4 regions of the Mesorhizobium sp. YR577 genome follow, and region 3 is predicted to be linked to each of the others. Evidence: predicted binding sites of a transcription regulator. Region 3 holds the regulator's gene; each other region holds the start of a gene.
The links. The regulator PhoB, encoded in region 3, activates phosphate uptake and scavenging genes when phosphate is short. The targets are predictions, from matches to a motif close to TGTCATNNANCTGTCAT.

Region 1 (7,302 bases), on a different contig from region 3:
GAGCGGCGAGAGGCCGAGGGTGACGACGCTGTGGCCTTCCTTACGGAAGCGGTCGACGGCGAATTTGGTCAGGCCGACTTCAGCGTGCGGCGTGGTGCCGACGAGCTTGCGCTTGAAGGAGGTGGTGTAGCCGATGACTTCGCCGTCGCGATGCAGCGGGTCGAAATCCAGCAGCGCCACCGATTGCCCCTCGGGATCGACGAGCGTGAAGCGGCGCATGCCCTGGCCGGCAGCGGCGTCGAAGGGACGGTTGAGAAAACGCATTTCCCAGCGCTTGACGATGCGCTCGGCCAGCCACTCCGCCGACAGTTTCTTGACATGCTCGAGCGAGGCGACGCCGCCATCGTCCTCGAGGATCGAATAGCCCTTCTTGAACAGCCAGCGCTCGGAATAGCGCACGGTCTCGTTGCGCTTGCCCGAGAAATCATGGGCAGCAAGATCGAGCCTGGTGTCGATGCCCATGCGATTGACGCGGTAGCCAAGGCCGGAAAGCGTGCGGGCGGTGTCTTCGCCGACCTGGACGAACCAAGGCGTGCCTGCCGCCTTGACGAACCGCCTGATGTAATCTGCACGATCCTCCGGCGCCGCCACCGGATCGCCCAAGGCAAAATGCCCGCCCATTTTGGAGGCAAAGGCGACATAGCCATTGTCATCGCCGAAATAGGAGAGTCCGTTTTGGATCGCGGTGGAATAGGCAAGCGAGAAATCACCATGGCGGCGCAGCAACCTCAGCCGATCTTCCAGCGCAAGATCGAGGGTCGGCACCTTGGCGGCCCTGCCCTCCATGAAAACGTCGAACCTGTTGCGCAGGGAGGGCATTCGTCAGTCCTTGGTCGCTAAGCGTAACAACGTGCCCCTACCGCATCTCAAACCCACATGCGAGCCGCTTGTTCCACCGCACTCTTGCTCAAATTGCGCTGCTGCGCCACAAGGCTTGCCGATTGCACCCGCCAAGGACACCAGATTTCCGGTGAATGAGGAATGACTGCAACAAAAATCGAGGACGTGATCGTGATCGGCTCGGGAGCCGCCGGGCTGGCTGCAGCGTATGCGCTGGCCAAGGCCGGGCTTTCCCCGCTGATTCTGGAGCAGGAAGACCGAATCGGCGAGCCATGGCGGCGGCGGCACAAGAACCTGCGGCTGAACACGCACCGCGACCTGTCCCATCTTCCCAGCATAAAATTTCCACGCGGCACGCCGGCATTTCCCTCCCGGATCGAGGTGATCGACCATCTGACGGCCTTCAATGAGCGCGAGAAGCTTCCCATAGAATTCGGCATTTCGGTCGAGGAGATTTTTCGCGACGGCGATGCCTGGGCGGTGAGGACCGACAAAGGTGTGCGCCATGCGCGCGACGTGATCGTGGCTACCGGGCGCGACCGGAAACCCTTCATTCCCGCGTGGCAGGGGCTGGCGGATTACGGCGGCAGGGTGATCCATTCGGCCGATTTCGGCGAGGCGGCCGACTATACCGGCAAGAGCGTGCTGGTGATCGGCGCGGGCAATTCGGGCTTCGACGCGCTCAACCACCTGATTCGCGCCGAGACCGGGCCGCTCTGGCTGTCGGCACGCAGCGGCCCGACCGTCCTGCCCAAGCGCATCGCCAGCGTGGCGGTGCACAAGGTTTCGCCCCTGACCGCAGCACTGCCGGTGAAGCTGGCGGACATGGTGATTGCGGCGACGCAGCGGCTGGTGTTCGGCGACATGACCAGATACGGCCTGCCGAAAGCGGCAGCCGGCGGCGTGAGCCGGCTCGGCTCCGACTATACGGCGATCGCCGCCGACGACGGCGCCATGGCGGAGATCAAGAAAGGGCGCATAACGATCGTGCCCGGCGTGCGTGAGTTCACGGCGGACGGCGTGGTGCTCGCCGACGGGCGGACGATCAACCCCGACGTGGTGATCGCCGCCACCGGCTATCGCACGGGGCTTGACGACATGGTCGGCAAGCTCGGCGTGCTCGACCGCAACGGCACGCCGCTGTTCAACGGCCCGCAGGCGGCGCCCGGCCGGCCGGGGCTGTGGTTCACCGGCATGCGTCCAAGCCTGCGCGGCTGCTTCCGCAACGCGGTGATACAGGGTGAAGGTATTGCCAAGGCGGTGGCGAAGGGGCGGCGCGCCTGAGGCGTTCCCCCCTCTCCGTCTCGGCTTCGCCGAGCCACCTCTCCCCCATTTCATGGGGGCGAGGAACCCAAGTCCTGAAACGTCGCAACCTTGTAGAATCCAGGTTCCTCGCCCCCGCAACGCGGGGGAGAGGTGGCTCGGCGAAGCCGAGACGGAGAGGGGGTACTACACCGACTTCGTTATCCCGCCATCAATCCGGATGTTCTGGCCGGTGATGTAGCTGGAGCGGTCGCTGGCCAGGAAGGCGATGAGTTCCGAGACTTCCTCGACGCGGCCGTAGCGGCCCATGGGGATGCGCTCGCGCCGCTCGCCGGCTTCGGGCAAGCTGTCGATGAAGCCCGGCAGGACGTTGTTCATGCGGATGTTTTCGCCCGCGTATTTGTCGGCGAATAGCTTGGTGAAGGAGGCAAGCCCGGCGCGGAACACGCCGGAGGTGGGAAACAGCGCCTCGGGCTCGAACGCAGCGTAGGTCGAGATGTTGACGATGGAGCCGGACTTCTGCGCCTGCATGACCGGGGTGACCAGACGGGCGATGCGCACGGCGTTGAGCAGGTAGGTTTCCATGCCGAGATGCCAGTCCTCGTCGGTGATCTCCAGGATCGGTGCGCGCGGGCCGTGGCCGGCGCTGTTGACGACCGCGTCGATGCGGCCCCATTTCTCGACTGTCGCGTCGACCAGCCGCTTGAGGTCATCGTTGGAGCGGTTGGAACCGGTGACGCCGATGCCGCCGAGCTTTTCGGCCAGCGCCTCGCCCTTGCCGGACGAGGAGAGAATCGCGACCTGAAAGCCTTCTTCGGCGAGCCTGCGCGCCGCATCCGCACCCATGCCGCTACCGCCTGCGGTGACGATCGCCGTCTTCAGTTCCGACATTTTTGTCTTCCTCTCGTGACCTGGCTGTCCGTGGGCCGGTGAAAATCCACCCCAACAGCCGATGCATTGCCCAAGAGGTATCGGTGACGCCCCGGCAGGGCAAGACGCTGGTCCAACAGATGACGAGCGACGCTGGCCCATGGCCGCGGGCACGCCAGCATCTTGACGCAGCCCCAGCTTTGCCCGAGAGATCGCGAAAAGGGGCTGGATGCCGGGCGACAAGCCTCGGGCGCGACCATGTGCCCATGGAGAACGAATTGTCCCTGTCCGGCTTCGCCCAACTCATCGCCTCGACGGTGATCTTCCTGCTCGCCGCAACCGGCGCCAAATCATGGGCGCTGGCGCCGAGCATTCCCAAGCTGTTGCTGACGCTGGCGCTCTATTCGCTCGGCAATCTCATCATGCTGCGGCTGGTGCGCGAATTCGGCATGGCTTCGGCCTTCAGCCTGTCGGCCGTGATCCAGCTTGTCGCGGTCAATGTAATCGCGCTGGCGTTTTTCGGCGAGAAATTGAGCCTTGTTCAGAGCGGCGGCATCGTGCTGGCGATCGTGGCCGTTGGGCTGATCACGCTTGGGCCGGCAGCGGGCGGGCAGTAAGAATTTTTGAGGCGGGCGCTGCCCCTCATCCGGCCCTTCGGGCCACCTTCTCCCCGTAAACGGGGAGAAGGAAGAAGCTCGGGCAGCCTCAAACCGCGATCTTGCCGCCGCCCTGCTTGGTGATGGCGACGACGGCCGGACGTACCGGCATATCGTCCTTGAAGTCGGGCCAGCGGGTCGACAGGTCCTCGTAGTAGGACGGGCGGCCAAAGCCTTCCCAGTCCTCGCCGCCATCGCCCGGATGCTGGACGGCGACGAACATCGACTGCATGTCGGGCGCCAGCAGCGGGCCGCACATTTCGGCACCCACCGGCACGCGGAAGAACAGTTTCGAGGTCGCCCTCGCCTCGCCTTCGGTGTCGACCGCCCAGATGCCGTCGGTGCGGCCGGTGGCCTTCGGCGAATTGCCGTCGGTGGCGACCCAGAGGCGGCCATCGGCGTCGACGGCGCAGTTGTCCGGCATGCCGAACCAGCCATTAGCCGTCGTCGCGGTCGAGAAGGATGCGCCGACCTCGGCCACCGAAGGATCGCCGCACTTCAGCAGCACTTCCCACTTGCCCTTGGTCGCGGCGAAATCGCCGCCCTCTTCCACCAGTTCGATAAGATGGCCGAAGGCGTTTTCGGCGCGCGGGTTGGCGGCGTCGACCTGATCAGCCTTGCGCTTGGTGTTGTTGGTCAGCATGACATAGACCTTGCCGTTGACGGCATTGGGCTGGATGTCTTCAGGGCGGTCCATCTTGGTCGCGCCGAGCAGGTCGCCGGCGCGGCGGGTCTCGATCAGCACGTCGGCCTGGCTGGCAAAGCCGTTTTCGGCGGTCAGCGGGCCCTGGCCGAACACCACCGGCAGCCATTCGAACGAGCCGTCATCGGCGAATTTGGCGACATAGAGCGTGCCTTCGTCGAGCAGGTCGAGATTGGCGGCGCGATCGTCAGGATTGAACTTGCCGGCGGTAACGAATTTGTAGACGTAGTCGAAGCGCTCGTCGTCGCCGAGATAGAAGACGACCTGGCCGTCCTTGGCGACGATCGATTCGGCGCCCTCATGCTTGAAGCGGCCCATGGCGGTGCGCTTCTTCGGCAGCGAGTTCGGGTCGTTGACGTCGACCTCGACGATCCAGCCAAAACGATTCGCTTCGTTGGGCTCCTTGGACACATCGAAGCGATCGTAGAAATTGGCCCACTGATAGGTGCCTTCGGGAATGCCCATGCGCTTGTAGTTGGCAGCTTCCTTGTGGTCAGCAGGCAGCTCGCCGGCGAAATAGCCGTGGATGTTCTCCTCAGCCATCACATAGGTGCCCCATGGCGTGACGCCGCCGGCGCAGTTGTTGAAGGTGCCGAAGACTTTCGTGCCGGTTGCGTCTGCGCTGGTCTTGACGCGGTCATGGCCGGCGACCGGGCCGGAAAGCTGCATTTCGGTGGTGGAGGTGATGCGGCGGTTGAGCTTGCCGTCACGCACGACCTGCCACTTGCCGCCTTCCTTCTTGATCTCGACGATGGTGCCGCCATGGGCCGCCATTTCGATGTCGACGCGCTTCTGGTCGGCGTCGGCAACCTTGATCTTGCCTTCGGCCACCGTGACGATGCCCGGGAACATCAGGTGCTCGTTGGTATATTCGTGGTTGACGACCAGCAAGCCGTGCTCGGAAGAGCCTTCGAGTGGAATGAAGCCGACATAATCGTTGTTGTAGCCGAACTGTTTTGCCTGGGCCTCAGCCGACTGGTTCTTCGGGTCGAATTCCGGCGCATCGGCAAACAGCGGATCGCCCCAGCGCAGCAGCACGTCGGCGTCATAGCCGGCGGCAACGTGGTGCTTTTCGTCGATACCGGCCTCGATCTCGTCGAAGTTGAAGGCGGAGCCGCTTGCGGCGCGCGCATTGTCGGCGGTGATCAGCGCGAGCGGGCTGACGGTGGCGGCGATGGCCGAAACGGCGAGCGAACCTTTGAGGAAGCCGCGGCGCGAGAAACGCGAGGCGATGATTTCGCCCATGGTCGGGTTTTCCGTCGGGTTGTGGCCGGGGCCGTCATTCTCCTCGAGCTGGCTGGTGCGGAAAACGGCTTCCGGGGGAAAATGATCGTTCATCAGCGTGTCCTCTGGCTTGATCGGTGGCTTGGGGATGAAACCGACGGCTAAAGCGGCTGCGTAACAGGAAGATGACGCTATCGCGCCGTGAGTTCAAATAACAATGCGCACGGCCTCATCTGCTTGACGGACCATCGGAATTCCGAAAACCGGGCATGAAAAAAGTTGCGGCATTTGCGCCGGCCCGCTTGCCCGCCTATTGAAGGCACCGCATCTATTGTGCCGACGAAACAGCCTGGGGTTTTCATGCCGACATTTCTGGCAAATCTGCGCGGCAAGGTGGAGTTCACCGTGCTGCTTGCGGCGATCATCATCGCCGGCGGGCTGTGGGGTTTCGTCGAGCTGATGGAGGTGGCGCGCGACGCAGCCCCTCACGGCTTCGACACGCAGATCCTCCTGGCCTTTCGCACGCCGGGTGACCCAAGCACGCCGATCGGGCCGTTCTGGATGGAGGACGTGATGCGCGACATCACCAGCCTCGGCGGCGGGGCCATCCTCGTGGCCATCGTCACCGTCACGATCATCTACCTCCTGATCACACGCCGCATAGCGACGGCATTGTTCGTCTTCGTTGCCATCACCGGCGGCCAGGCGCTGAATGGTCTGCTGAAGCTTGGCATCGACCGCCCGCGCCCAGAACTGGTGTCGCATCTGGTCAATGTGCACACGCTGAGCTTTCCGAGCAGCCATGCGATGATGTCGGCGGTGACCTTCCTGACGCTGGGCACGCTGCTGGCGCGGCGGATGACCGGGCGCGTGACCAAGATCTACGTGCTGTTCGTTGCCATCCTGCTGACTTTCCTGGTGGGGCTGAGCCGCATCTATCTCGGCGTTCACTGGCCTTCGGACGTGCTGGCCGGATGGTGCGCCGGCTCGGCCTGGGCGATGCTGTGCTGGCTGGTCGGGCGCTGGTTCCTGCGGCAAGGCACTCCGGAAGACGCTGCATCCGGACCCGCCTGATGGATTTACACCTCATATTCATGCTTGAAACATCATGATAACTGTATCATACATTCATATTGCGGACTCAGACGGGAGTTCTGACCAGTGATCACAGCTGCGCAAATGCGCGCCGCACGGGCGCTGGCCGGGATAGACCAGAAGACGCTTGCCGAACGCGCCGGCGTTTCGCTTCCGACTATTCAGCGTATGGAAGCAAGCGACGGTGTGGTGCGGGGCGTGGTCGACACGCTGGTCAAGGTCATTCAGGCGCTCGAGAAATCGGGCGTCGAACTGATCGGGGAAAACCAGCCGAGCGAGGGCAGCGGCAGAGGCGTGCGCCTCAGGCAGCCGGCGCCCGACCGGAACGGTTCCAACGGCTGATCCGCAAAGAGTCGCGACGGCGACCGCCGACATGATGCGAGAGTGACCGGCCTGCCGGCACCGCTGATCCAGCCGACGATCCCGCCGCCTTCATATGCGGAAGGCAGTTCATGGATACGCTTCGTCAATCACGGCATCAGGCATCACGGCAGGCAGAGCCCAGCTTCGCGGAATTGTTCACGCCCAAGCTGATCACGGTTCTTCGCGAAGGCTATCATCTCCCGCAATTCAAGGCAGATGTGATTGCCGGATTGACCGTCGCGATCGTCGCATTGCCGCTGTCGATGGCGATCGCGATTGCCTCGGGTG
Region 2 (7,302 bases), 120 kb from region 3:
CCGCACCTCGATCTAAAGTCGATTGAAAGCAGAGCCGGCTAGTTTGGGATAGTTCATCCCGCCGGTTCCGAGCCCGCTGGACCTTGTCCGGCGGGTTTTGTCGTTTTGAGCCAATATAAAACAAAACGGCCGCAGCTTTCGCCACGGCCGTTTCGTTTACCGGCTAAATTTCCGCGCGATCAGTTGATGGCAGCGATGTTGCCGAGGCGGAGGAACAGGGTTTCGCCCGAAGAATCGTCGACGCCGTCATTGTCGGTGACGACATAGGCGTCGCCATTGGCGTCGATGGTGAAGCCTTCGACCTTGTCGACGACATAGCCATTGGTGGCGGCCTTCAGGTCCGGCACGAGGTCGCGCACCAGCGTTTTTTCGACCAGCGGCAGCTCACCGTCGAGCTTGGCCGGCTTGAAGGCGTCGAGCGAGACGGACTGGATGCTCTTCAGCTTGGCCTCGGTGCCGATGAGATTGTCGCGCTCGATGATGTAGAGCTTGCCGTCATGGGCGGTGATTTCCGACAGACCGACCCAGCCCTTCTCGGTCTTTTCGAGCGGATAGCGCACGCCCGACCACTCCTTGGCCTTCGGCTTATAGGCGAGCAGCTTGACCTGGCCCTTCGGGTCGTCGGCCCATTCGCGCTGCACGGCCATGACCAGCGTCAGGTCGTCGCCTTCGCCGATGGTGGTGATGCCCTCATAGCCGAAGCGGCCGTCCTTGCCGATAAGTTCGGCAGGAAGCGGGATCTCCTGCTTGATCTCGCCCTTGGCATTGACCTTGTAGATGGCATTCGCCGTCAGCTTGGCGGCATCGCCTTCGGAGGCCAGCCAGAAACCGTCGTCGCCATCCGACGCGATGCCTTCGATGTCGAGCTTCTGGGCCGGCACACCGTCGCGGGTGACGACCAGCTTGCCGGTGATGACGGCAGGCGTCTTGGTGGCGTCGATGGTGAAGATCGACGGCTGCGAGCGGTAGACCGAGTCCGACACGGCAAAGAGCTTGCCGGCTTCCTTGGGATCGGCAGCCAGACCCGAAAGCGCTCCCCAGCCGATCGGCTTGCCGTCTTCGGCAGTGTTGGAGACGATCATCGGATAGGCGGCCGGGCCTTCGCCCATCTCATAGACCATGACATGCGAGCGCACGCCGCCGTCTTCGACCAGGTCGGTCTCGTTGGCGGTGACGAGCAGGTTGCGCGAGGGGATGGCGACCAGACCTTCCGGGCCGATGCCCGAGGGCAGCAGCTGGACGAATTCCGGTTCGGCGCCGGTGTCCTTGTAGACGGCAATCATCGAGGCGCGTTCGCTGGCGATGAAGATGTACTGCGTGTCGCCGAACTTGGCGACTTCAGCGCCTTCCAGCTCGACGCCCTTCTTGTTGCGCTTTTCCGGATAGTGGCCGGCAGCGGCGATCTTCATTTCGAGCGACGGGCCGGATTCGTAGAGCACCTTGCCGGTCTTGTCGAAGATGGTGAAGGAGCGCGAACCGCCCTTGTAGTCGCCTTCATTGGCGATGACGAAACGGTCGTTGTCGAGCCATTTGATCGCGTCGGGTTCGCGAGCCACGCCCTTCATGCTGCCGGTGAAGTTCAGCGCGCCGTCGTTCTTGGTGTCGACGCCTTCGAGGTCGACCGAGCCGGCGGAGAAATGCGCCGTGACCTTGCCGGTTTCGGCGTCGACGATGGCGATGTGGTTGTTTTCCTGCAACGTGACGGCGATTTCATTGGCGTCGTTGAAGTCGACGAATTCCGGCTCCGGGTCTTCCGGGGCGATTTCCGACAGGCCGGTCATGTCGACGGTCTTGATGGTGGCGCAGTCGGGAGCGCCGTCCTTCAGCGAGACGATCTTGAGGAAGCCTGCGGGAAGCTGCGGCAGCTCGCCGTCGTTCAGGTCCTCGTCGCGCTCGTTCTCGATGGCGATGGCCGCGAACTTGCCATCCTTGCTGACGGCGACGGAATCGGGCTGGCCGCCGAGATCGCAGGTGGCTTCGATCTTCCTGGTGGCGGCGTCGATGACGGTGAGGTTGCCCGAAGGCTTGGCCTTGCTCTCGGAGGTGTTGACGCCGGCCAGCACTTTCGTGCCGGCGAAGACGACGGAGGTCGGCTCCCCCTCGATCTTGACGATGCCGCCGGCCTTCGGCGCCTTGGCGTCGGAAATGTCGATGAAGCCGACCGCACCCAGCGGGCTGTCGGAATAGACCAGCGTCTTGCCGTCTTCACTCGCCTTGATGATTTCCGACGAGGTCGGCGTCTTCTGGTCGATGTCGGAAGGCAGGTTCGAGGCGACCGGGAAGGAAGCGACGCGGTTGAAGAAACTGTCGGCATGGGCCGGCAGCGCGACCGACGCGGCAAGGGCCGCCGTGAGTATCAAAAGACGGGAGTGACGGGGCATCATGAACCTCTCCTGGTTGCTGAGTTCCATGCTGCTTTGGGCGATCGATATTTCACTGCGATGACGGACAGGTGACAGTTCGATGACAACGAACCGTCATCGCGGCCCGATGCGAAGTTTTCTTGCTCCCGGCCGCGAACAAGGTTATATACGCCTCGAATTTCCCAATTCCGGTGGTCTGAACCACCGCCCGCGCACAAGGGACGCGGGCGAACGAGAGGATATTATCTGATGGCCAACACGCTTCTGATGCCCAAGGCGACCGCAGTCTGGCTGGTCGACAATACCGCGCTTTCCTTCGAGCAGATCGCCCAGTTCTGCGGCCTGCATCCGCTGGAAGTGAAGGCGATCGCCGACGGCGAGTCCGCGCAGGGCATCAAGGGCATGGACCCGATCATGACCGGCCAGCTCACCCGCGAGGAAATCGCCCGCGGCGAGAAGGACGGCAACCATCGCCTGAAGCTTTCCGAGCCGAAGGTGCGGGTGCCCGAGAGCAAGCGCAAAGGTCCGCGCTACACGCCGCTGTCCAAGCGCCAGGACCGCCCCAACGCCATTCTGTGGCTGGTGCGCAACCATCCCGAGCTGAAGGATGCGCAGATTTCGCGCCTCGTCGGCACCACCAAGGCGACCATCGAGCAGATCCGCGAGCGCAAGCACTGGAACTCCGCCAGCCTGCAGCCGATGGACCCGGTGACGCTGGGCCTGTGCTCGCAGATCGACCTCGACATCGAAGTGCAGCGCGCCTCGAGCGGACGCCCGGCTGCCGCACCGTCCGGCGACACGCTGCTGCCGGCCTCCATGACCGAAAGGCTGGAGCCGAAGATCGAAGCCGTGGCCGACGAGGACAAGGAACTCGACGCCAACGCCGTCTTCGCCAAGCTCTCGGCGCTGAAGTCGAAGACCCCCGACGAGGACGAAGACGACCGTCCCTGATTCTTAAAAAGCCCGCTTCGAGCGGGCTTTTTTATTGGCCTGACTTGGACACCGGGCAGGCCAAACCCATGGTCGCAAAATCCGGTTTGCAACACAGCCAGCATCAGACGCAAAGCATCGTTTTCAACGGGAGAGCTACGGCGTCAATCCGTGCGGTTACAAGCCAGAACGACGCCATTTTCCGCGAGATGAAGGCGCCAGCCCGCATGCCAAAGCCGGTAGGTCAGCTCATAGATCTTGTCGCGGCGCGCATCGAACATGGCAGCGGTCACCCAGTCGCGCAGCTCATAGCAATTGCCTGCTGAACTGTAGAGCGGTTCAGTCAGAAACAGTTGAGCGGCAGTGGCGGGCAGTTCCTTCTCGGGAACAGGGTTCAGCAAATTTCGCTCGAACAGAATAGATATCGCCTCGGTCAGGGCCAGAACCTCTTGAGCATGGGGAGCGTTGGTGTCCACAATTTCGATCGTTGACCAATCAAACTGTTCGTTGGGATCGGCCTTGTCGATATGCCTTGCAATCTCGGCCACCAGATCGCGGGCCGCTCCTTCTGTGAGCGACGTGGAGGGGCCGGCAAGGTAACTCTCGAAGCGCCGCAACATCTCCGCTCCGTTCGGAAAGAGAGCAAAGCAAACCCGTCGCGTCTCGGGCTGCGCCCGAGCGATGCCGAAGATCAGCCGGTAGTCTGTCTGAACCTCACCCGGAAGCGGATCGGGACGCTCAAATTCTCCTGCCGCACGCAGCGCCGCATCCTTGTCGAAGGCATCGTGCCACGCCGCCTGCCACTCCACGAACTTTTGCTTGATCCAGTCACTCTGTTGCCCACGCAGGGTTTCGGGATCAACCGGAGTACGCGCGAGCAAGTTTCTAAACCAGTTTTTCATTCAGATCATGCCGATCCGCGATTTCCATCAGGGTCGGCACAACATGTCCGATTCGCCGCGTTGCGGAAACGGCGCGGCGATCCCATGGACCGCCGCGCACCTTCCGGTCCGCTGTTCTAACGGCGCGCCTCCGGCATCATCGGCATGCGGCCGACGCTGTGGAAGCCGCCCGCCGAAAAGGCCTGGAACGGATGGCCGGGGAACCCCGAGCCATGATGATGCGGCGGTGGCAGGCGATGGCAGCGCCAACCGCAACGGCCTCCGCCGTCGAACGCGAACCCGTCATAGCCGTCATAATAGCCCAGCGGCGCGTAGGCGGCATAACCCGGTCCGTAATAGCCGGTGTCTTCCGTCACGCAGCCCGCCAGCGGGGCCAACAGCCCCAGTGAAAGTAGCAAGGCCATACGCATAGTCCTTACCTCCTGATGTAGGCAAAGGATGCGCCTGGATGGTGCTTCAACTGTGATGAAGACGGGACCGGGACAATCACAAACCGATCAAATTTGCGGTGTTGGAGCGTGTGGGGAGAGGAACCCCTGGTACTGGCAGATGCTGACGCGTTCACCGACGGGAACCAGCTCGCCAATACTTTCTCAACTCTCCAGATGCCAATGATACAGCTGCGAAAGGCGGCCGCGGAACGGCCATGGACTTTTTCAAAAAGGTTCATGCAGACTTTTGTTCGACTGTAGAGAGCGGATGGAGTGAGATAAAAACTCTCGCTGAAAAGTCTGCCTATTGGGAGGCCGGTTTGACTGGCGCGGAGGAGTTGACGGTGAGGAGGAGATCCGCGTTCACCGCATTATTCACCAGCCATACGAAGACCATCAAAGGCCCATCAGGCTGATGTCGATCTCAATGCGCAAGCGAGAACATTGGGCATTCCATCGGCAGAGTTATTCGACTTGAAAAACCACGATGGAAAACTGCTTATTACCCTTAAAAGTAAGGTTCTGGACGTGAAGGGGTTTCCGATCACAATTGGGGCGCATGAAGACGTTGTAAGCCGCGCTTCCGAAGCTCTGGGAAAAGCAAAACGCCTCTAGAACTTTTCCTACAAGACAACCGCGACTGAAGTCGCCTCACGCCCCCGCCGATCTTGCCCCACTCCCATCATACTCATTCCTTTCCACCCGCCGATAAAAGTCCGCAAGCTGCTTGCCGCGTTCGTGGCGGAAGGGGCGGCCGGTGGGGGTGATGGCGCTGATGCGGTCTATGCGGAAGGCGCGGAAATCGTCGCGCATTTCGCACCAGGCGACCAGCGTCCACACCTTGCCCCAGAACCACAGGCCGAGCGGGCGCACGTCGCGGGCGGTGGTGCGGCCGGCCTCGTCGCGGTAGTCGAGCGTCAGCACGTCGCGCTTTTCGACGGAGCGCTCGAGAATGTCGATCGCCTTGCGGTCGGCGTCGCTGACCACCCACATCGGCGTGTGGATTTCAGTGCGGGCGATGCGGTCCTTTTCGGCGTCGGGCAGCACCGCGCCGATCTTGACCAGCGCCTCGTCGGCGGCCCGCGCCATGGTGGCGCCGCCGAAGGCCCTGACCATGCGCGCGCCGGCGACGAGTGCTACGATTTCATCTCTTGTGAACATGAGCGGCGGAAGGTCGAACCCCTCCCTCATTATGTAGCCGACGCCGGCCTCGCCATCGATCGGCACGCCCGTCGACTGGAGGTCGGCGATGTCGCGATAGATCGTGCGCTCCGACACTTCGAGCCACTGGCCAAGTTTCTGCGCGGTGACCAGCCGGCCGCCGCGGAAATGCTGAACGATCTGAAAAAGCCTGTCGGCGCGCCGCATGGTGTTATCCCGTCAATCCTTCGCGCTGCCGCTGCTCGGCAACGAAGCCCGCGCCGAAGGTCAGCCGCTTCGTCGTCGGCGTCTTCGCATCGAGCACCCGCCAGAACGGCGTGATGTCGTCGAGGCCCACGCCACGCTCCAGCGCCTCATGTGCCGCCTCGGCCACCGTGCGCAGATGATAGCCTGTATAGATCGGGCAGGTAACCTCGGCCTTGTGGGCCTGGGCCAGCGTCTTGCGCATCGTCACGACGTCGACATGGTGACCCGAGGGGATGGCACGAATGAAATCGTCGACCAGCTTCGGCGTCGGCACCAGCATGACCTCGCCCTTGCGCATGCCGGCAATCGACACCGGCGCGGGCTTGATCTCGACTTTCGCCGGCGCGTTGAGCCTGTCGGTCCAGCTTTTCATGTCGAGCATCCTCCACGATCCCGAAATGGCAACATGGCATGATCCTCCTGACAGCATAATGTCAGGAGCCTCGTCGGGATAGTCAGGAATATTCGCGCGCGAAGAGCGAGCGCATTTCGCTGACCGCATCCGCCCGCTCGGGATAAAGCGTGCGCAGGAATTCCAGCGCGAAGGTGCCAGAGGCCGAACCGGGTGCCGAGACGATGCGGCCGTCAACCACTGCGTGCGGCACGTCCTGGTAGTTTTCTCTCCCGGCATAGTCTGGCTCGTGGTGGAGGATCCAGTCGCGGCCGTTGCTGGTGTGCTTTGCTTTCCTGAACAGGCCGGCACGCGCCAGCGCCAATGTGCCGGCGCAGATGCCGCCAACCACCCCGCCGCGTTCCTCGACGGTGTGCAGAAGTGCTGAGACGTCCGGCGCCTTTTTCGAGGCCCAGCCGTCGGAACCGATGACGGCAATGGCGTCAAGATCGGCGTTTTCCGCGGGATCGGCGCCCCGATCGGGCGAAAGGCGGAAACCGCTCATCGATGTCACCGGCTCGCCGGTCGGGGTCAGCGACACGGCGCGCGCGCTGAACCATTCGACCGCCGAGCCGGAAAGCAGGCCGTATTCCCAGTCGGCAAGCCCCTCGATGAACAGGAACCCGATCGTTTTACCGGCGGACATGAGCATCTCCTTCCCCGCTCAACCGCGACGTGCGCGGCGGGCGGCGTAATTGTCCGGCCAGCCTATATCCTTCTGGATGCTGCGCGGAAGGGAATTGATGAAACGCTCGGTGCGGATCTCGTCATGCAGGGTCTGGACCTTGCCGGCATAGTGCTTGAGCGTGCGGAAGATATCGGTGGTAAACATGACAGCTCTCCTTCGTTAACGGAGACACTATCCCACACCCGTACTG
Region 3 (7,302 bases):
CTTGCAAAAGCCCTTAAGAAAACGCCGCGGCTCTGATCAAACCGCGGCGTCGCTATTCAAGCCGAATGGCTTAGTTGCAGGCCGGAACCGAACCTGCCTTCACGCCCTGGCAGACGACGTCCTTGGAAACCCAGCCGGCGTCGATGACGACGTTCAGATTGTCCTTGGTGACCGGAACCGGCTTCAGGAACACCGAGGTCATCTCGACCTTGTTCGGGCCGCCGTCGAACTTCACGGCGTTCGCGATCTTGTCCATCGCGGTTCCGTCAGCAAGCTGCGAGGCGATCTCGGCTGCCGTCTTGCCGAGTTCGCGCGAGTCCTTCCACACCGAAACGGTCTGCGTGCCGAGCGCGATGCGGTTGAGCGCTGCATGGTCGGCATCCTGTCCCGAAACCGGAACCGAACCGGCCAGGCCCTGCGCGTCGAGCGCGGCAATCGCGCCGCCGGCAGTGCCGTCATTGGCGGCAACGACTGCATCGACCTTGTTGTCGTTGGCGGTCAGGAACTGCTCCATGTTCTTCTGCGCGTTGGCGGGCAGCCAGCCATCGGTATAGGCCTCGCCGACATTCTTGATCTTGCCGCTGTCGATCGCGTCCTTGAGCACTTCCATGGCGCCAGCGAACAGGAAGTCCGCGTTCGGATCGGAACCCGAGCCCTTGATGAAGACATAGTTGCCTTCCGGCTTGACGTCGAACACGCCCTTGGCCTGCATGCGCCCGACTTCCTTGTTGTCGAAGGTCAGGTAGAAGGCGTCCTTGTTTTCGATCAGGCGGTCATAGCCGACAACCGGAATGCCTTCGGCAACGGCCTTTTCGACGGCCGGTCCGATGGCGCTCGAATCCTGTGCCAGGATGATGAGCGCGTTGGCGCCCTGGCTGATCAGGCTTTCGACGTCGGTGAGCTGCTTGGCAGCCGACGACTGCGCATCAGCGGAAATGTACTTGTCGCCGGATGCTTCGAGAGCAGCCTTGATCGCGGCTTCGTCGGTCTTCCAGCGCTCTTCCTGGAAATTCGACCACGACACGCCGACGATCTTGTCCTTCGCATGCGCAACAGCGCCCAGCGACATGGACAGCGCAACACCCGCCAGCATGGCGGTTGCAAACTTCTTCATGATTTCCTCCCTGGCGCCATGACAGCGCAACGATACTTTGGCCCTCGGGCCCACCCAGAAGCTCTTTTTTTCGAGCCTCGAAAAAAAGAATGACGCATGCGCAGAGTTCTGTCAATATCCTTGTGCCGCTGTTGACGGGCCTGTCCGGTGAAGGGATGGTTCGCAACGGTTGCAAAGGCCAGGAACCCTCGTCCGAGGAGGGATCGCGGTCCAACAACAAGGCAGGAGCCGTTCCGCTTCGGCGGAATGAACAGGCTCCCGGGAGGAATACGAAAACATGTCGGTCGCGATCCGTCACGACGATCTGCGCAAGCGCAACCGCGCCATGGTCATTGCCGCCGTGCGCCAGGCGCAACAGCCGTCGCGCACCGAAATCGCCGGCTCGACCGGCCTCAGCCACTCGACCATTTCTGCAATCTCGTCGGACCTCATCGCCGAGGGCATCCTGCTGGAGGCCAAGGGACCCGAGGCGTCGTCACAAAAGCGCGGGCGGCCACAGGTGGCGCTGGAACTGAACCCCGATGCCGCCGAAATCGTCACCGTCGTCCTTTCCCTGAACTTCCTTTCGGTCGCGATCGTCGACTATTCCGGCAAGGTCGTGTCCGAGGAAGAGCGCAAGCTTGAAACGCTGACCATGTCCCGCGACGGCTTGATCGGCGAATGCGTGGCCATGGTGCGCCGGCAGATCGCGCTGCGTAGATCGGCCGGCCGGCGCGTGATGCGCATCGGCATGGCAGTACAGGGCATCACCGATTCCACCTCCCGAGCCATGCTGTGGACGCCGATTACGGCGCATACCCACATTGCGTTCGCCGACATCATCGAGGAAGCAACCGGCATTCCCGTGACCGTCGAGAACGACTGCAACATGATCGCGGTGGCGCTGAGATGGCGCAAGCCCGAGCGCTACCACAACGACTTCATCGCCGTGCTGCTTTCGCACGGCATCGGCATGGGCATGGTGCTGAAGGGCGAACTCTTCACCGGCACGCAATCCTCCGGCGGCGAGTTCGGCCATATGATCCACCGGCCCGATGGCGCGCTCTGCCGCTGCGGCCGCCGCGGCTGCGTCGAAGCCTATGCCGGCAACTACGCAATATGGCGCAAGGCAAAACAGGCAAGCGAAGACGACGCACCGCTCGCCGACATCAGCGATGGCGACATGCGCATGCTGGCAGATGTGGCGCGTGCAGGGCCCGGCCCCGAGCGCGAAGCGTTCCGCAAGGCCGGCGAAGCGATCGGCTTCGGCCTGGGAAGCCTGTTCGCGCTGATCGATCCCGCTCCGGTGGCTGTCGTCGGCATCGGCGCGACCGCTTTCGATCTGATCGAGCCGGCGCTGCGCGAAGCGATCGACAAGACCGCCGGCGGCCAGCACAACAAGGCGATTTCCTTCGATACAGAGCCGAACGAGCTTCCGCTCATCCGCGAGGGCAGCACCATGCAGGCGCTGACCTTTGTCGATCAGGAGATTTTTGCGCCGGGCGCAAGCCCGGCAACAGTCGGCCACAAGGTTGCCTGAGAAGCGCCAGGCAACGGCTCAGTCCTCGCGGATGGCGTAGCCCGAGCCGCGAATGGTGCGGATGACATCGGGCATGCGGCCCGTGTTGACGGCCTTGCGCAGCCGGCCGACATGCACGTCCACCGTGCGCTCGTCGATATAGATCGTCTCGCCCCAGACATTGTCGAGGAGTTGGCTGCGCGAGAAGACTCGGCCGGGATGGCGCATCATGAATTCGAGCAGGCGGAATTCCGTCGGCCCAAGCTTGATCTCGCTCTTCTTGCGATAGACGCGGTGGGCTTCGCGGTCGAGCACGATATCGCCGACCTTGAGCACGCTGGACAGCACTTCCGGCTTGGCGCGGCGCAGCAGTGCGCGCACCCGCGCCATGAATTCCGGCGTCGAGAACGGCTTGACCAGATAGTCGTCAGCCCCGGTGGAAAGCCCGCGCACGCGGTCGCTTTCCTCGCCACGCGCCGTCAGCATGATGATCGGCAGGCGCTCGGTTTCGGGGCGCATTCTCAGCCGTCGGCAAAGCTCGATGCCGGAAACCGCCGGCAGCATCCAGTCCAGCACCAGAAGATCGGGTACGTTTTCCTGAAGCCGGATCTCGGCTTCGTCGCCGCGCGGCACGATCTCGACCTGATAGCCTTCCGATTCGAGATTGTAGCGAAGCAGCACGCCCAGCGGCTCTTCGTCTTCGACCACCATGACTTTGGGTGCGATCATCAATTTGCCGTCCTGTTAACGCGATCCGGTTCGAGCCCCCTCGCCTTTCGCATGGTGTCCGGCGGGTTTCGCACCGCCGGTGGAACAAGCTTACCCTTTTAGAGCTTCGTGGCCAGCACGCCTCAGGCGGCCGGTGCAGTCATCGAAGTTTCATCCTGCTTCGGCCGATTGAGCGGAAGCTGCTTGCCGGTCATCACATAATAGGCGTTTTCGGCAATGTTGGTGACATGGTCGCCGATACGCTCCAGATTCTTGGCGCAGAACAGGAGATGTGTGCAAGCGGTTATGTTGCGCGGGTCTTCCATCATGTAGGTCAGGAGCTCGCGGAACACGGCGGTGTATTTGACGTCGATCTTCTCATCGGCGGCGCGCAACGCCTGCAACTCTTCAGGCCGGCGCGACACATAGTGGTCGACCACCTCCCGAACCTGATCCAGCACCATGCCCGACATCGCCTCGATCGAATGGGCAAGGTCGCGCGGCGTGGCGCTCTGGCCGACAGCGCTGACGCGCTTGGCGATGTTCTTGGCAAGGTCGCCGATCCGTTCCAGATCGCCGGCCATGCGGATGGCGCCGACCACGGCACGCAGGTCCTGCGCCATCGGCTGGCGCTTGGCGATCAGCGTGATCGCGCGCTCGTCGAGCTCGCGCTGGCGCGCGTCCATGATGGCGTCGTCCGAAACGACGCGCTGGCCGAGCGCATTGTCCGACTGGACCAGCGCCTGGATCGAAGCGCTGACCATCGAGCCGGCCAGGTCGCCCATATCCCGGATGAGACGGTCGATATGTCCCAGATCTTCATCGAAAGAGGTGACGGTATGTTCGCCCATGATGCTGTCCTTGCAATCCGCGTCGTGTTCGCGTCAGCCGAAGCGGCCGGTGATGTAGTCCTGGGTTCGCTTGTCGTCGGGGTTGGTGAACATCTTGTCGGTCGCACCTTCTTCGACGAGATAGCCGAGATGGAACATCGCCGTGCGCTGCGAAACGCGCGCCGCCTGCTGCATCGAGTGGGTGACGATGACGATCGTGTAGTTCTGGCGCAGTTCGTCGATCAGTTCCTCGACCCTTGCAGTCGCGATCGGATCGAGCGCCGAGCACGGCTCGTCCATCAGGATCACTTCGGGCGACACCGCGATGGCGCGCGCGATGCACAGGCGCTGCTGCTGGCCGCCGGAAAGGCCGGTGCCCGGCTCGAGCAGGCGGTCCTTGACCTCATTGAACAGGCCGGCCTTCTTCAGGCTGGTCTCGACGACATGGTCGAGTTCCGACTTCTTCTTGGCCAGGCCGTGGATGCGCGGTCCGTAGGCGACGTTCTCGTAGATCGACTTCGGGAACGGGTTCGGCTTCTGGAAGACCATGCCGACGCGGGCGCGCAGTTCGACCACGTCGATGTTCTTGTCGTAGATGTCTTCATTGTCGAGCGTGATCTTGCCGGTCACCCGCGCGCTGTCGATGGTGTCGTTCATGCGGTTGAGGCAGCGCAGGAAGGTCGACTTGCCGCAGCCCGAAGGGCCGATCAGCGCCGTCACCTGGTTCTCGCGCACGTCGAGGTCGACATCGAACAGCGCCTGCTTTTCGCCGTAGAACACGCCGACCTTGTTGCCGCGCATCTTGATGATTTCGTTGGGTGTGCCGCTCATTTTATCGCTCACTGCGCTTTCGAGTGCTTTCTCGGTCATGATGTTCATAACATGGTCCTTTTCTACCAGCGCCGTTCGAAGCGGCGGCGCAGCACGATCGCGGTGATGTTCATCGCCATCAGGAAGATGAGCAGGATGATGATGGCGCCCGACATGCGCTCGACGAAAGCGCGCTCGGCCTCGTTGGCCCACATGTAGATCTGCACCGGCAAGGCCGTCGCCGGCTCGAAAGGCGTCGTCGGATAATTGGCGACGAAGGCGACCATGCCGATCAAGAGCAGCGGCGCCGTCTCGCCCAGCGCACGCGCCAGGCCGATGATGGTGCCGGTCAGGATGCCGGGGGCTGCCAGCGGCAGGATGTGCTGGAACACCATCTGCATCTTGGATGCGCCGAGACCCAACGCTGCCGAACGGATCGACGGCGGCACTGCGGCAAGGGCGGCGCGCGTCGCGATGATGATCGTCGGCAGGGTCATCAGCGTCAGCACGAGGCCGCCGACAAAGGCCGCCGAACGCGGCAGGCCGAGGAAGTTGATGAACACCGACAGACCGAGCAGGCCGAAGACGATCGACGGCACCGCGGCCAGATTGTTGATGTTGACCTCGATCAGGTCGGTCAGGCGGCTCTTCTTGGCGAATTCCTCAAGATAGATCGAGGCGGCAACGCCGATGGGAAGGGCGAGCAGCAGCACGATCACCATCATGTAGAAGGAGCCGATGATCGCCACGCCCATGCCCGAGGTTTCAGGACGGCTGGACGCGCCGAAGGTGAACAGGCCCTTGTTGAAATGCTCGGCCATCGAACCGTCGGCCGTCAGCTGCTTCATCCAGATGACCTGCTGGTCGGAAACCTTGCGCCGCGCCTCATCGACATTGAGATCGATCTGACCCTTGAAGGCGGAGTCGAGATTGGCGGCGGCGAGAATGTCGACATTGCGCGTCGTGCCGATGACCGAGGGATCGGCGGCAACCACGTCACGCAGTTGCGTGCGCGCGCCGTCCGACAGGAAGCCCTTGAGCTTGCGGATCGTCACCTTGTCGTCCGGGTTGATGCCGAGCTTTGCGACCAGCGCATTCTCGGCCAGCTTGGGGTAATTGGCGGAGATCAGCACGCTCGGATCGGTGGCGCGCTTGTTGTCCGGATCGAGGATCTTCTCGTCGAAATTGATTGGCAGGGACACCGTCGTCTGCCAGAACGCCGTGTAGCCCTTGGAGACGATCGAAAACAGCATGATCGCGAGGAAGACGAGGCCGACCGAGATCGCCAGCATGCCGTAGATGCGAAAGCGGCGTTCGGCGGCGTAGCGGCGCTTCAGCCCGATATCGCGGCGCGGACGGGGGACGGCACCAGCCACTGTGTCCATGGAAATGTCGGTCATTCGTACTGTTCCCGGTACTTGCGCACGATGTAGAGGGCGAAGATGTTCATGATCAGCGTCAGGAAGAAGAGCGTGATACCCAGCGCGAAGGCGACCAGCGTCTGCGGCGAGTTGAACTCAAGGTCGCCGGTGAGCTGATTGACGATTTTGACGGTGATGGTGGTCATCGCCTCGAACGGATTGAGCGTCAGGTTTGCGGCCACGCCTGCGGCAAGCACCACGATCATCGTTTCGCCGATGGCGCGCGAGGCAGTGAGCAGAATGGCGCCGACGATGCCCGGCAGCGCGGCAGGCAGGATGACCTTGCGGATTGTCTCCGAGCGCGTAGCACCGAGGCCGAGCGAACCGTCACGCATAGCGCGCGGCACCGCGGTGATGATGTCATCCGACAGCGACGATACGACCGGGATGAGCATGACGCCCATGACGAGGCCAGCTGTCAGGATGCTCTGCGCCTGGATGAAGGAGGTGCCGCCGGCAAGGGCTGCACTGAGGTCGCGCAGGAAGGGCCCGAGCGTCACCAGTGCGAATATGCCGTAGACGATGGTCGGGATGCCGGCGAGCAGTTCCAGCGCCGGCTTGACCACGGCGCGCACCTTCGGCGAAGCATATTCGGCCATGTAGACCGCCGACATCAGGCCAACCGGAACGGCAACCAGCATGGCGACCAGCGCGATATAGAGCGTACCGGCAAGAAGCGGGATAAGGCCGAACTGACCAGCCGACTCGCCAGCGCCGGCGGCAGCAAAGCGCGGGTCCCAGACGGTGCCGAAGAAGAAGCTGAAGAAAGGCACGCGCTCGAAGAAGTTGATCGACTGGAACAGCATCGAAAGCACGATGCCGACCGTCGTCAGGATGGCGATGGTCGAGGCGCCGAGCAGGCCCCAGAGAATGAGCCTTTCGACATTGTTGCGCGCACGCGCCCTGACTTTGATCTGCGAC
Region 4 (7,302 bases), on a different contig from region 3:
TAGGGCGTCGCATTCTGGAATTCGGCGGATTCAAGCACTGCCTTCGAGCAGGTGTAGCCGCCGAGTTCGGCCCACTTCTTCTGAGTGTCGTCCTTGATGAACCATTCGAGGAATTTCATCGCCTCTTCCTGGTTCTGCGAATAGGACACGATCGAGATGCCCTGCCCGCCAAGAGCTGCAAACTGATCGCCATCCGGGCCTGCCGGGTTGGCGAAGAAGCCGGTGTTCTTGGCATGCGGGTTGGTCGATTCGTTGAGTAGCGACGGGAAGAAGGCGAAGTAGTTCATGCTCATCGCCGCCAGGCCTTCGGTGATGGCCTGGTTGTTCTCGACGAAGAAGGTCTTGGCCCAGCCCGGAGGTGTGAACTTGTAGAGCTCCTTGTAGGCGTCGAGGGCCGCTACCGCCTTGTCCGAGTTGATGATGCCGTCGACCTTGTAGGTCGAGTAATCGCCAAGCTCGCCGCCAAAGCTGAACAGCGCGTTTTCGAAGCCCATCGCCATCGCATCATAGGAATTGTCGGTGTAGATGGCGATGCCGTAGCGCTTCTCGTCCGGGCGGTGGAAGAACTCGGCGATGTCGTGCAGCGCCTTCCAGTCCTTCGGCACGTCGAGTTCGTAGCCATATTTGGCCTTGAAGGCTTCCTTCTCCTTCGGGTCCTCGAACCAGTCCTTGCGATAGGACCAGCCGACGGCGTCGCCTTCGAGCGGGATCGCCCAGTACTTGCCGCTGTTGCCGGGATATTCGGCATAGGACTTGACCGTGGCAGGCGCCATGACCTCGCCGAGATTGTGCTTCTTGAAGAAGTCGGTCAGGTCGACATAGTGACCGCCGGTCGAGCCGGCGCCGAGCCATTGCGAGTCGCCGACGACCATGTCGTAGGCATCGCCCTTGGCGTTGAATTCGGTGAAGGCCTTGGTCTGGAAGTCGGCCCAGGGCGTCGTCTCGACGGTGACCTTGACGCCGGTTTCCTTTTCATACTCGTTGACGAGTTCCTGCAGGTAGTTGGCCGGATCCCATTCCGCCCAGAAGATGGTCAGTTCCTGTGAGAAAGCCGAAGTGCTGCAGGCTAGCGATAGGCCGATACCGGCAAGCAGGCCGGTCAATGTCTTGCGCATTATGCGTTCCTCCCGTGGTGCGCAACTCTACCTCTTGGTCGGGCAGCGCGCGGCGCTGCTCCGGGTAGTCTTTCAGTGCTGCTGCTTTGGGGCGCGGTCCTCCTCGACCTGCCCTGAACCGATTTAGGCGACAATGCCCAATCCGCTCCTCCTATGCATCTGGTATTACCAATTGGCGCTTTGCCGTCAAGTGGTTTCTTTGTGAGGACCAGGACCCAACTCGGCACGACTTCACAAGAATTTCATATTCCTTCTGGCTCATCCATGCCGAAAAGCGATGAAAACTCGTTATAGACATAGACCACTAGCGACGCGGCAAAACATCAAATCTGGTAGAACCAGATTTGCAAGCCCGCTTCATGCAGACCAATGCCGCCTTTCTACGCCGCACTACCCTCGCTGATTGCAGCGCTCACAAGTGCTGCAGCCGCCCATTGCGCCACCGAGCGGGTTTCCTCGCTGCCCAAACCCCACATATCCTTCAGCACGATCAGCACTTCGACGCCGAAAACCAGCGAAAGCGACTGCGCCAGCCGCTCGCTTGCCGCGGGCGAAATCAAGCCGCCGAGCGGGGCGATCGCCTCACGCAGAAGCTCGACGCGATGGCCGCGCTTGAACTGAGGTTCCGTGCCCAATGTGCCGGCCTGGCGCTGCGCCCACTGGTCGAGCGACAGTTTCAGCGCCGCCTTGAAGGTGGCCTCGAATTCCTCGATGCGCGGCAGCGATGTGCCGATGAGATCGGCGACGCGTTCGCCGGTGTCTTTCGAGTTTGAGCGCCAGTCGAGGATCGGCCCAAGCCCCTCGTCGACCACGGCCTGCACGAGGGCGGCCTGGCTCGGGAAATAACGATAGGCCGTCGCACGCGATACGCCGGCGGCTTCCGCCGCCTCGCTGACCGAAGGCGTCGCGCCGGCCTGCATCAGCCGGATTGCCGTGTCGAGCATGAGCCGGCGCGTGCGCGCCCGGGGCCCGCGCTCGGCTTCTTCGACGATTTCAGCTTGTTGACGTGAGACTACCATATCAATACGATACGCGCGTCTCAAAAATTTGCAATGGCTGAAATCGGCTCATCGGACACATGACGGAGACGCGCCGCGACGGGGGAAAATGGTCGCGGCAGGGAGGGACCCGTGAAGCGCATCTATGTGGTCGGCACAGCCGACACAAAGGGCGAGGAGCTCGACTATCTCGCAGCACAGATCGCAGCACTTGGTGCCGCGCCGGTGCGGGTCGATGTCGGCACGACGCCTGCCGGAATCGCGGTGGAGATTTCCGCCGCCGAGGTCGCCCGGCATGGTGCTGACACGACCCAGGCGGAACTCGCCAGCGGCGACCGTGGCCGCGCGGTGGCGGCGATGGCGGATGCGTTTTCGCGGTTCATCACGACGCGGAACGACATTGCCGGCATCATCGGCATAGGCGGCGGTGGCGGCACCTCGATCGTGACCGCCGGCATGCGCGAACTGCCGCTCGGCCTGCCCAAGACCATGGTCTCGACGCTCGCCTCGGGCGACGTCTCGCCTTATGTCGGCGTATCCGACATCATCATGGTGCCGTCGATCACCGACCTTGCGGGGCTGAACCGCATCAGTCGCGTGGTGCTCTCCAATGCCGCGCAGGCGATCGCCGGCATGGCGGCCAAACCGGCCAGGATCGAGGATGGCCGGCCGGCGATCGGGTTGACGATGTTCGGGGTGACTACGCCGTGCGTGACGGCGATTTCGGAGCAGTTGCGCGACCGCTATGACTGCCTCGTCTTCCATGCCACCGGCACCGGCGGGCGGACGATGGAAAAGCTCGCAGACAGCGGGATGCTGGACGGCGTCATCGACATCACCACGACGGAAATCTGCGACCTGCTGTTCGGTGGTGTATTGGCTGCCGGTGAGGACCGGCTGGATGCGATCGCCCGGACCAGACTGCCCTATGTCGGCTCGGCCGGGGCGCTCGACATGGTGAATTTCTGGGCGCCGGAAACGGTGCCGGTGCGCTATCGCGAGCGGCTGTTCTACCAGCACAATTCCAACGTGACGCTGATGCGCACGACCGCAAACGAATGCTGCCAGATCGGCCAATGGATCGGGCGCAAGCTCAGCGCCTGCGAGGGGCCGGTGCATTTCCTCATCCCCGAAAAAGGTGTTTCCGCGCTCGATATCGAGGGCGGCGCTTTCTTCGATCCGGAAGCCGACGCCGCACTCTTCGATGCCATCGAGACGAGCCTGAAGCCGGCACCCAACCGGCGCATCGAGCGCCTGCCGCTGCACATCAACGATCCCGAATTCGCGCAGGCTGCAGTTGCGGCCTTCCTCGCCATCGCAAAACAGTGAGACCAAAATGCCGGCTATCCCCCGCAAGAACATCCTCGAAAAATTCCGCGACATGATCGAGCGCGGCGTGCCGATCGTCGGCGGCGGGGCGGGCACCGGCCTGTCGGCCAAGGCCGAGGAAGCCGGCGGCATCGACCTCATCATCATCTACAATTCGGGCCGCTATCGCATGGCCGGGCGCGGTTCGGCAGCGGGCCTGCTCGCCTATGGCAACGCCAACGAAATCGTTAGGGAAATGGCTGTCGAGGTGCTGCCGGTGGTCAGGCACACGCCGGTTCTGGCGGGTGTCAACGGCACCGACCCGTTCATCCTGATGCCGCGCTTCCTTGCCGAGCTCCGGGATATGGGATTTTCGGGCGTGCAGAACTTTCCGACCATCGGCCTGTTCGACGGCACGATGCGCCAAAGCTTCGAGGAGACCGGCATGGGCTACGGCCTCGAGGTCGACATGATCGCTGAGGCGCATGGGCTCGATCTCCTGACTACGCCCTATGTCTTCAACCCGGACGAAGCGCGCGCCATGACCAAGGCGGGTGCCGACATCGTCGTTGCCCACATGGGCGTGACGACCGGCGGCTCGATCGGCGCGACTTCGGCCAAGACGCTGGACGATTGCGTCAAGGAAATCGACGCGATTGCCGAGGCGGCGCGCTCGACGCGCAAGGACGTCATCGTGCTTTGCCATGGCGGGCCGATCTCGATGCCGGAGGACGCACGCCACATCCTGGAAAACGCCAGCGGCTGCCACGGCTTCTACGGCGCGAGCTCGATGGAGCGGCTGCCGGCTGAAGCCGCGATCCGTGACCAGACGGCGAGCTTCAAGGACCTGACGCTGATGCCGGCCGCGAACCAGAACTGAGGAGGAGTTTTGCCCATGAGCAAGGAACGCAATTTCGTCTATCCGAAGGATGTGAACACCTTCGCCTTCGACTGGGGCCGGCTGGCGCTGACGGTGGCGCCCGAGGTGAATGGTGCGGCGCGATTTTCCGGCGGCGTCGTCGACCTGCAGAAGGGCCAGGGCCATACGCGCCACAACCATCCGGGCGCGGAGGAGATCATCTTCGTGATTTCCGGCAGCGGCGAGCAGATGGTCGAGGACGAGGCCGGCAATCCGGTCGTGCAGAAGGTCGGGCCGGGCTGCACCGTCTATGTGCCGGAAAGCCGGTTCCACTCCACCACCAACACAGGCGACGGGCCGATGCAGCTTTTCGTCGTCTATTCGCCCGCAGGTCCCGAACTGGCGCTGCGCGAACTGCCCGATTTCAGACTGGTCCCACCGGGCGCTGCCTGACGCTTTCAACCCCGCTTTCCCAGCGATTTCATCGATTGAAAGCGGTTATAACTGCCGTCACGACTGTGGAGCGTAACAAAACTGACATCGAACTGACACGGCGCTTTCATGTTGGTCCGGTAGCCAATTCTTCCCATGAGGCTGAAACAGCCGAACGGGAAAGTCGCCATGCTCGAAATCCGAAACGTCTCGCGCCGATTTGGCAAGAAGACCGCCGTTGACGGCGTCGCGCTGGAAATCCAGCAGGGCCAGATGGTTGGCATCATCGGCCGTTCCGGCGCCGGCAAATCGACGCTTCTGCGCATGATCAACCGTCTCATCGATCCCACCCAGGGGTCGATTTTTTTTGAGGGCGAGGAAGTTTCCGCCCATCGCGGTGCGACGCTGCGGCGATGGCAGCGCGACTGCGCCATGATCTTCCAGCAGTTCAACCTCGTGCCGCGCCTCGACGTGCTGACCAATGTCCTGCTCGGCCGGCTGAACCACCGTTCCACCGCACTGAACCTGCTCAGCATATTCTCGAACGAGGAGCGCGCCCAGGCGATCGCAGCGCTTGAGCGCCTTGATATCGCGCCGACCGCGCTTCAGCGCGCCGGCACGCTTTCGGGCGGCCAGCAGCAGCGCGTGGCTATTGCGCGCGCCTTGATGCAGCAGCCGAAACTGATCCTGGCCGACGAGCCGATCGCCTCGCTCGACCCGATGAACGCCAAGGTGGTGATGGATTCGCTGCGCGACATCAACCTCAAGGAAGGCATCACCGTCATCACCAATCTGCACACGCTGGACACGGCGCGGGCCTATTGCAACCGCATCATCGGCATGGCCGGCGGCAAGGTGGTGTTCGACGGCGCGCCTGAAAACCTCACCCGCGAGGCCGTGCGCCTCGTCTATGGCGCCGATGCCAATGGCGAAGAAATCTCCGAGGCCATCACCTCGACCAGCATCCGCCCCGAGCGGTTGCGCAAACTCGAATCCGCCGGATCGCTCCAGCCCGCCTATGCCGGCCACTGAGCGTCCGTGATCGTTTCGCCCGCGTGAAGGGCCGGTTCTGCAAAAGACACATCGATATCAATTGGAATTAACAGGAGACACGTCCATGTTCCCAAGGAAAGCCCTTTTGGGCGCGGTTGCGCTCGCCACTCTGGCCGGCGCCACGGCAGCTCATGCCGATAGCCCGGAAGTCTTCCGCGTCGGCATTCTCGGCGGCGAAAACGAAGCCGACAGCCTGCGCAACTACCAGTGCCTCGCCGACACGCTTCCGGCCGCCATCGGCGTCAAGGAAGTGAAGCTTTTCCCGGCCACCGATTATGACGGCGTCATCCAGGGCCTGCTCGGCGGCACGCTCGACTACGCCGAGCTCGGCGCCTCCGGCTATGCCAAGATCTACCTCGCCAACGCCGACGCGGTCGAGCCGATCCTGACCACCGTCCAGACCGACGGTTCGAAGGGCTATTATTCGATCATGGTCGCCCGCAAGGATTCGGGCATCAAGACGCTGGCCGACATGAAGGGCAAGAAGCTCGGCTTCGCCGACCCGGATTCGACCTCGGGCTACCTGATCCCCGTCACCTCGCTGCCCAAGGATATCGGCAACGTCGCGGTGAAGGACTATTTCGGCGAGACCGGCTTCGGCGGCGGCCATGAAAACCTGGTTCTGGCCGTCAAGGACGGCAAATTCGATGCCGGCACCACCTTCGGCTCGGGCGTCGGTTCGTTCGACGAGGGCTACACCTCGGGCAACCTGCACAAGATGGTTTCCAAGGGCATGATCGACATGAAGGACTTCAACGAAGTCTGGAAGTCGCCGCTGATCCCGAACGGCCCGATCGTCGTGCGCACCGCGATCGACGCCGACATGAAGGCCAAGTTCAAGCAGTTCATGGTCGACCTGCCGAAGACCGACCCGGCCTGCTTCTCCGCCATCCAGGGCGGCGACTTCACCAGCTATACCGAAGTGACGCCGGCCTTCTACCAGCCGATCATCGACGCCCGCAAGGCGCAGATCGGCGGCTAAGAACCCTTCCTATAAGGCGGCCGGGCAATAAAAATGCCCGGCCGTTTTTGCAATCTGATGTGAGTGGAAAGCGGCATGAGCCAGACTGTCCATACCGGCCTTTCCGCCGAGGGCCTTGCCATCGAGCGGCATTGGCGCGAGCTGGCCTCGCGGCGGCGCCTCTATTCGATCCTGATCGTCGGCGCTCTTGCCATCGCACTCAGCAGTTCGCTGTGGTTCGCCAATGAATCCAATGCCGGAAAGTTCTTCGACCGGCTGCCGCATTTCTTCGATTTCGCCGGTGACATGCTGCCCCGCGACGGCTGGGAGGTGTGGCGCGCGATGTTCGACCTGCCCTCGCCCTATTTCGACGGCAGCCTGAAATACGATTATCCCGAAGGCCGCGTCTATCTGTTCGGCTCCGGCCTCTACGTGCCCGAATATTTCTACAAGATGCTGGAAACGCTGAACATCGCAGCCCTTTCCACGCTGATCGGCTTCGTCTTCGGCTTCATGCTCTGCTTCCTCGCCGCCAAGAACCTCGTTGCCAGCCGGATGCTGCGCTTCGTCGTGCGG

Region 1: BM413_RS05620 (PhoX family protein) is a predicted target of PhoB. The motif match lies at 5,731-5,747, and genes of this name have one in related genera.
Region 2: BM413_RS01365 (esterase-like activity of phytase family protein) is a predicted target of PhoB. The motif match lies at 2,453-2,469, and genes of this name have one in related genera.
Region 4: phnC (phosphonate ABC transporter ATP-binding protein) is a predicted target of PhoB. The motif match lies at 4,816-4,832, and genes of this name have one in related genera.

The regions. Positions count from the first base shown of each region.
Region 1 is NZ_FPBI01000003.1:76,783-84,084, forward strand. Features, by position in the region: gene BM413_RS05600 (phosphatidylglycerol lysyltransferase domain-containing protein) at 1-819, opposite strand, end outside; gene BM413_RS05605 (flavin-containing monooxygenase) at 982-2,124, shown strand; gene BM413_RS05610 (SDR family oxidoreductase) at 2,290-2,994, opposite strand; gene BM413_RS05615 (hypothetical protein) at 3,252-3,590, shown strand; gene BM413_RS05620 (PhoX family protein) at 3,679-5,670, opposite strand; gene BM413_RS05625 (phosphatase PAP2 family protein) at 5,917-6,630, shown strand; gene BM413_RS05630 (helix-turn-helix domain-containing protein) at 6,718-6,993, shown strand; gene BM413_RS05635 (SulP family inorganic anion transporter) at 7,104-7,302, shown strand, end outside.
Region 2 is NZ_FPBI01000001.1:275,024-282,325, reverse strand. Features, by position in the region: gene BM413_RS01370 (DUF1127 domain-containing protein) at 1-16, shown strand, start outside; gene BM413_RS01365 (esterase-like activity of phytase family protein) at 180-2,381, opposite strand; gene BM413_RS01360 (DUF1013 domain-containing protein) at 2,613-3,314, shown strand; gene BM413_RS01355 (hypothetical protein) at 3,458-4,195, opposite strand; gene BM413_RS01350 (hypothetical protein) at 4,312-4,605, opposite strand; gene BM413_RS01340 (helix-turn-helix transcriptional regulator) at 5,278-5,994, opposite strand; gene BM413_RS01335 (hypothetical protein) at 5,999-6,406, opposite strand; gene BM413_RS01330 (DJ-1/PfpI family protein) at 6,489-7,070, opposite strand; gene BM413_RS32970 (hypothetical protein) at 7,089-7,256, opposite strand.
Region 3 is NZ_FPBI01000001.1:390,831-398,132, reverse strand. Features, by position in the region: gene xylF (D-xylose ABC transporter substrate-binding protein) at 71-1,114, opposite strand; gene BM413_RS02020 (ROK family protein) at 1,392-2,633, shown strand; gene phoB (phosphate regulon transcriptional regulator PhoB) at 2,652-3,341, opposite strand; gene phoU (phosphate signaling complex protein PhoU) at 3,464-4,171, opposite strand; gene pstB (phosphate ABC transporter ATP-binding protein PstB) at 4,205-5,029, opposite strand; gene pstA (phosphate ABC transporter permease PstA) at 5,044-6,360, opposite strand; gene pstC (phosphate ABC transporter permease subunit PstC) at 6,357-7,302, opposite strand, start outside.
Region 4 is NZ_FPBI01000014.1:115,222-122,523, reverse strand. Features, by position in the region: gene BM413_RS20680 (ABC transporter substrate-binding protein) at 1-1,115, opposite strand, end outside; gene BM413_RS20675 (TetR/AcrR family transcriptional regulator) at 1,496-2,134, opposite strand; gene BM413_RS20670 (Tm-1-like ATP-binding domain-containing protein) at 2,246-3,442, shown strand; gene BM413_RS20665 (phosphoenolpyruvate hydrolase family protein) at 3,450-4,301, shown strand; gene BM413_RS20660 (cupin domain-containing protein) at 4,317-4,733, shown strand; gene phnC (phosphonate ABC transporter ATP-binding protein) at 4,902-5,744, shown strand; gene phnD (phosphonate ABC transporter substrate-binding protein) at 5,830-6,747, shown strand; gene phnE (phosphonate ABC transporter, permease protein PhnE) at 6,823-7,302, shown strand, end outside.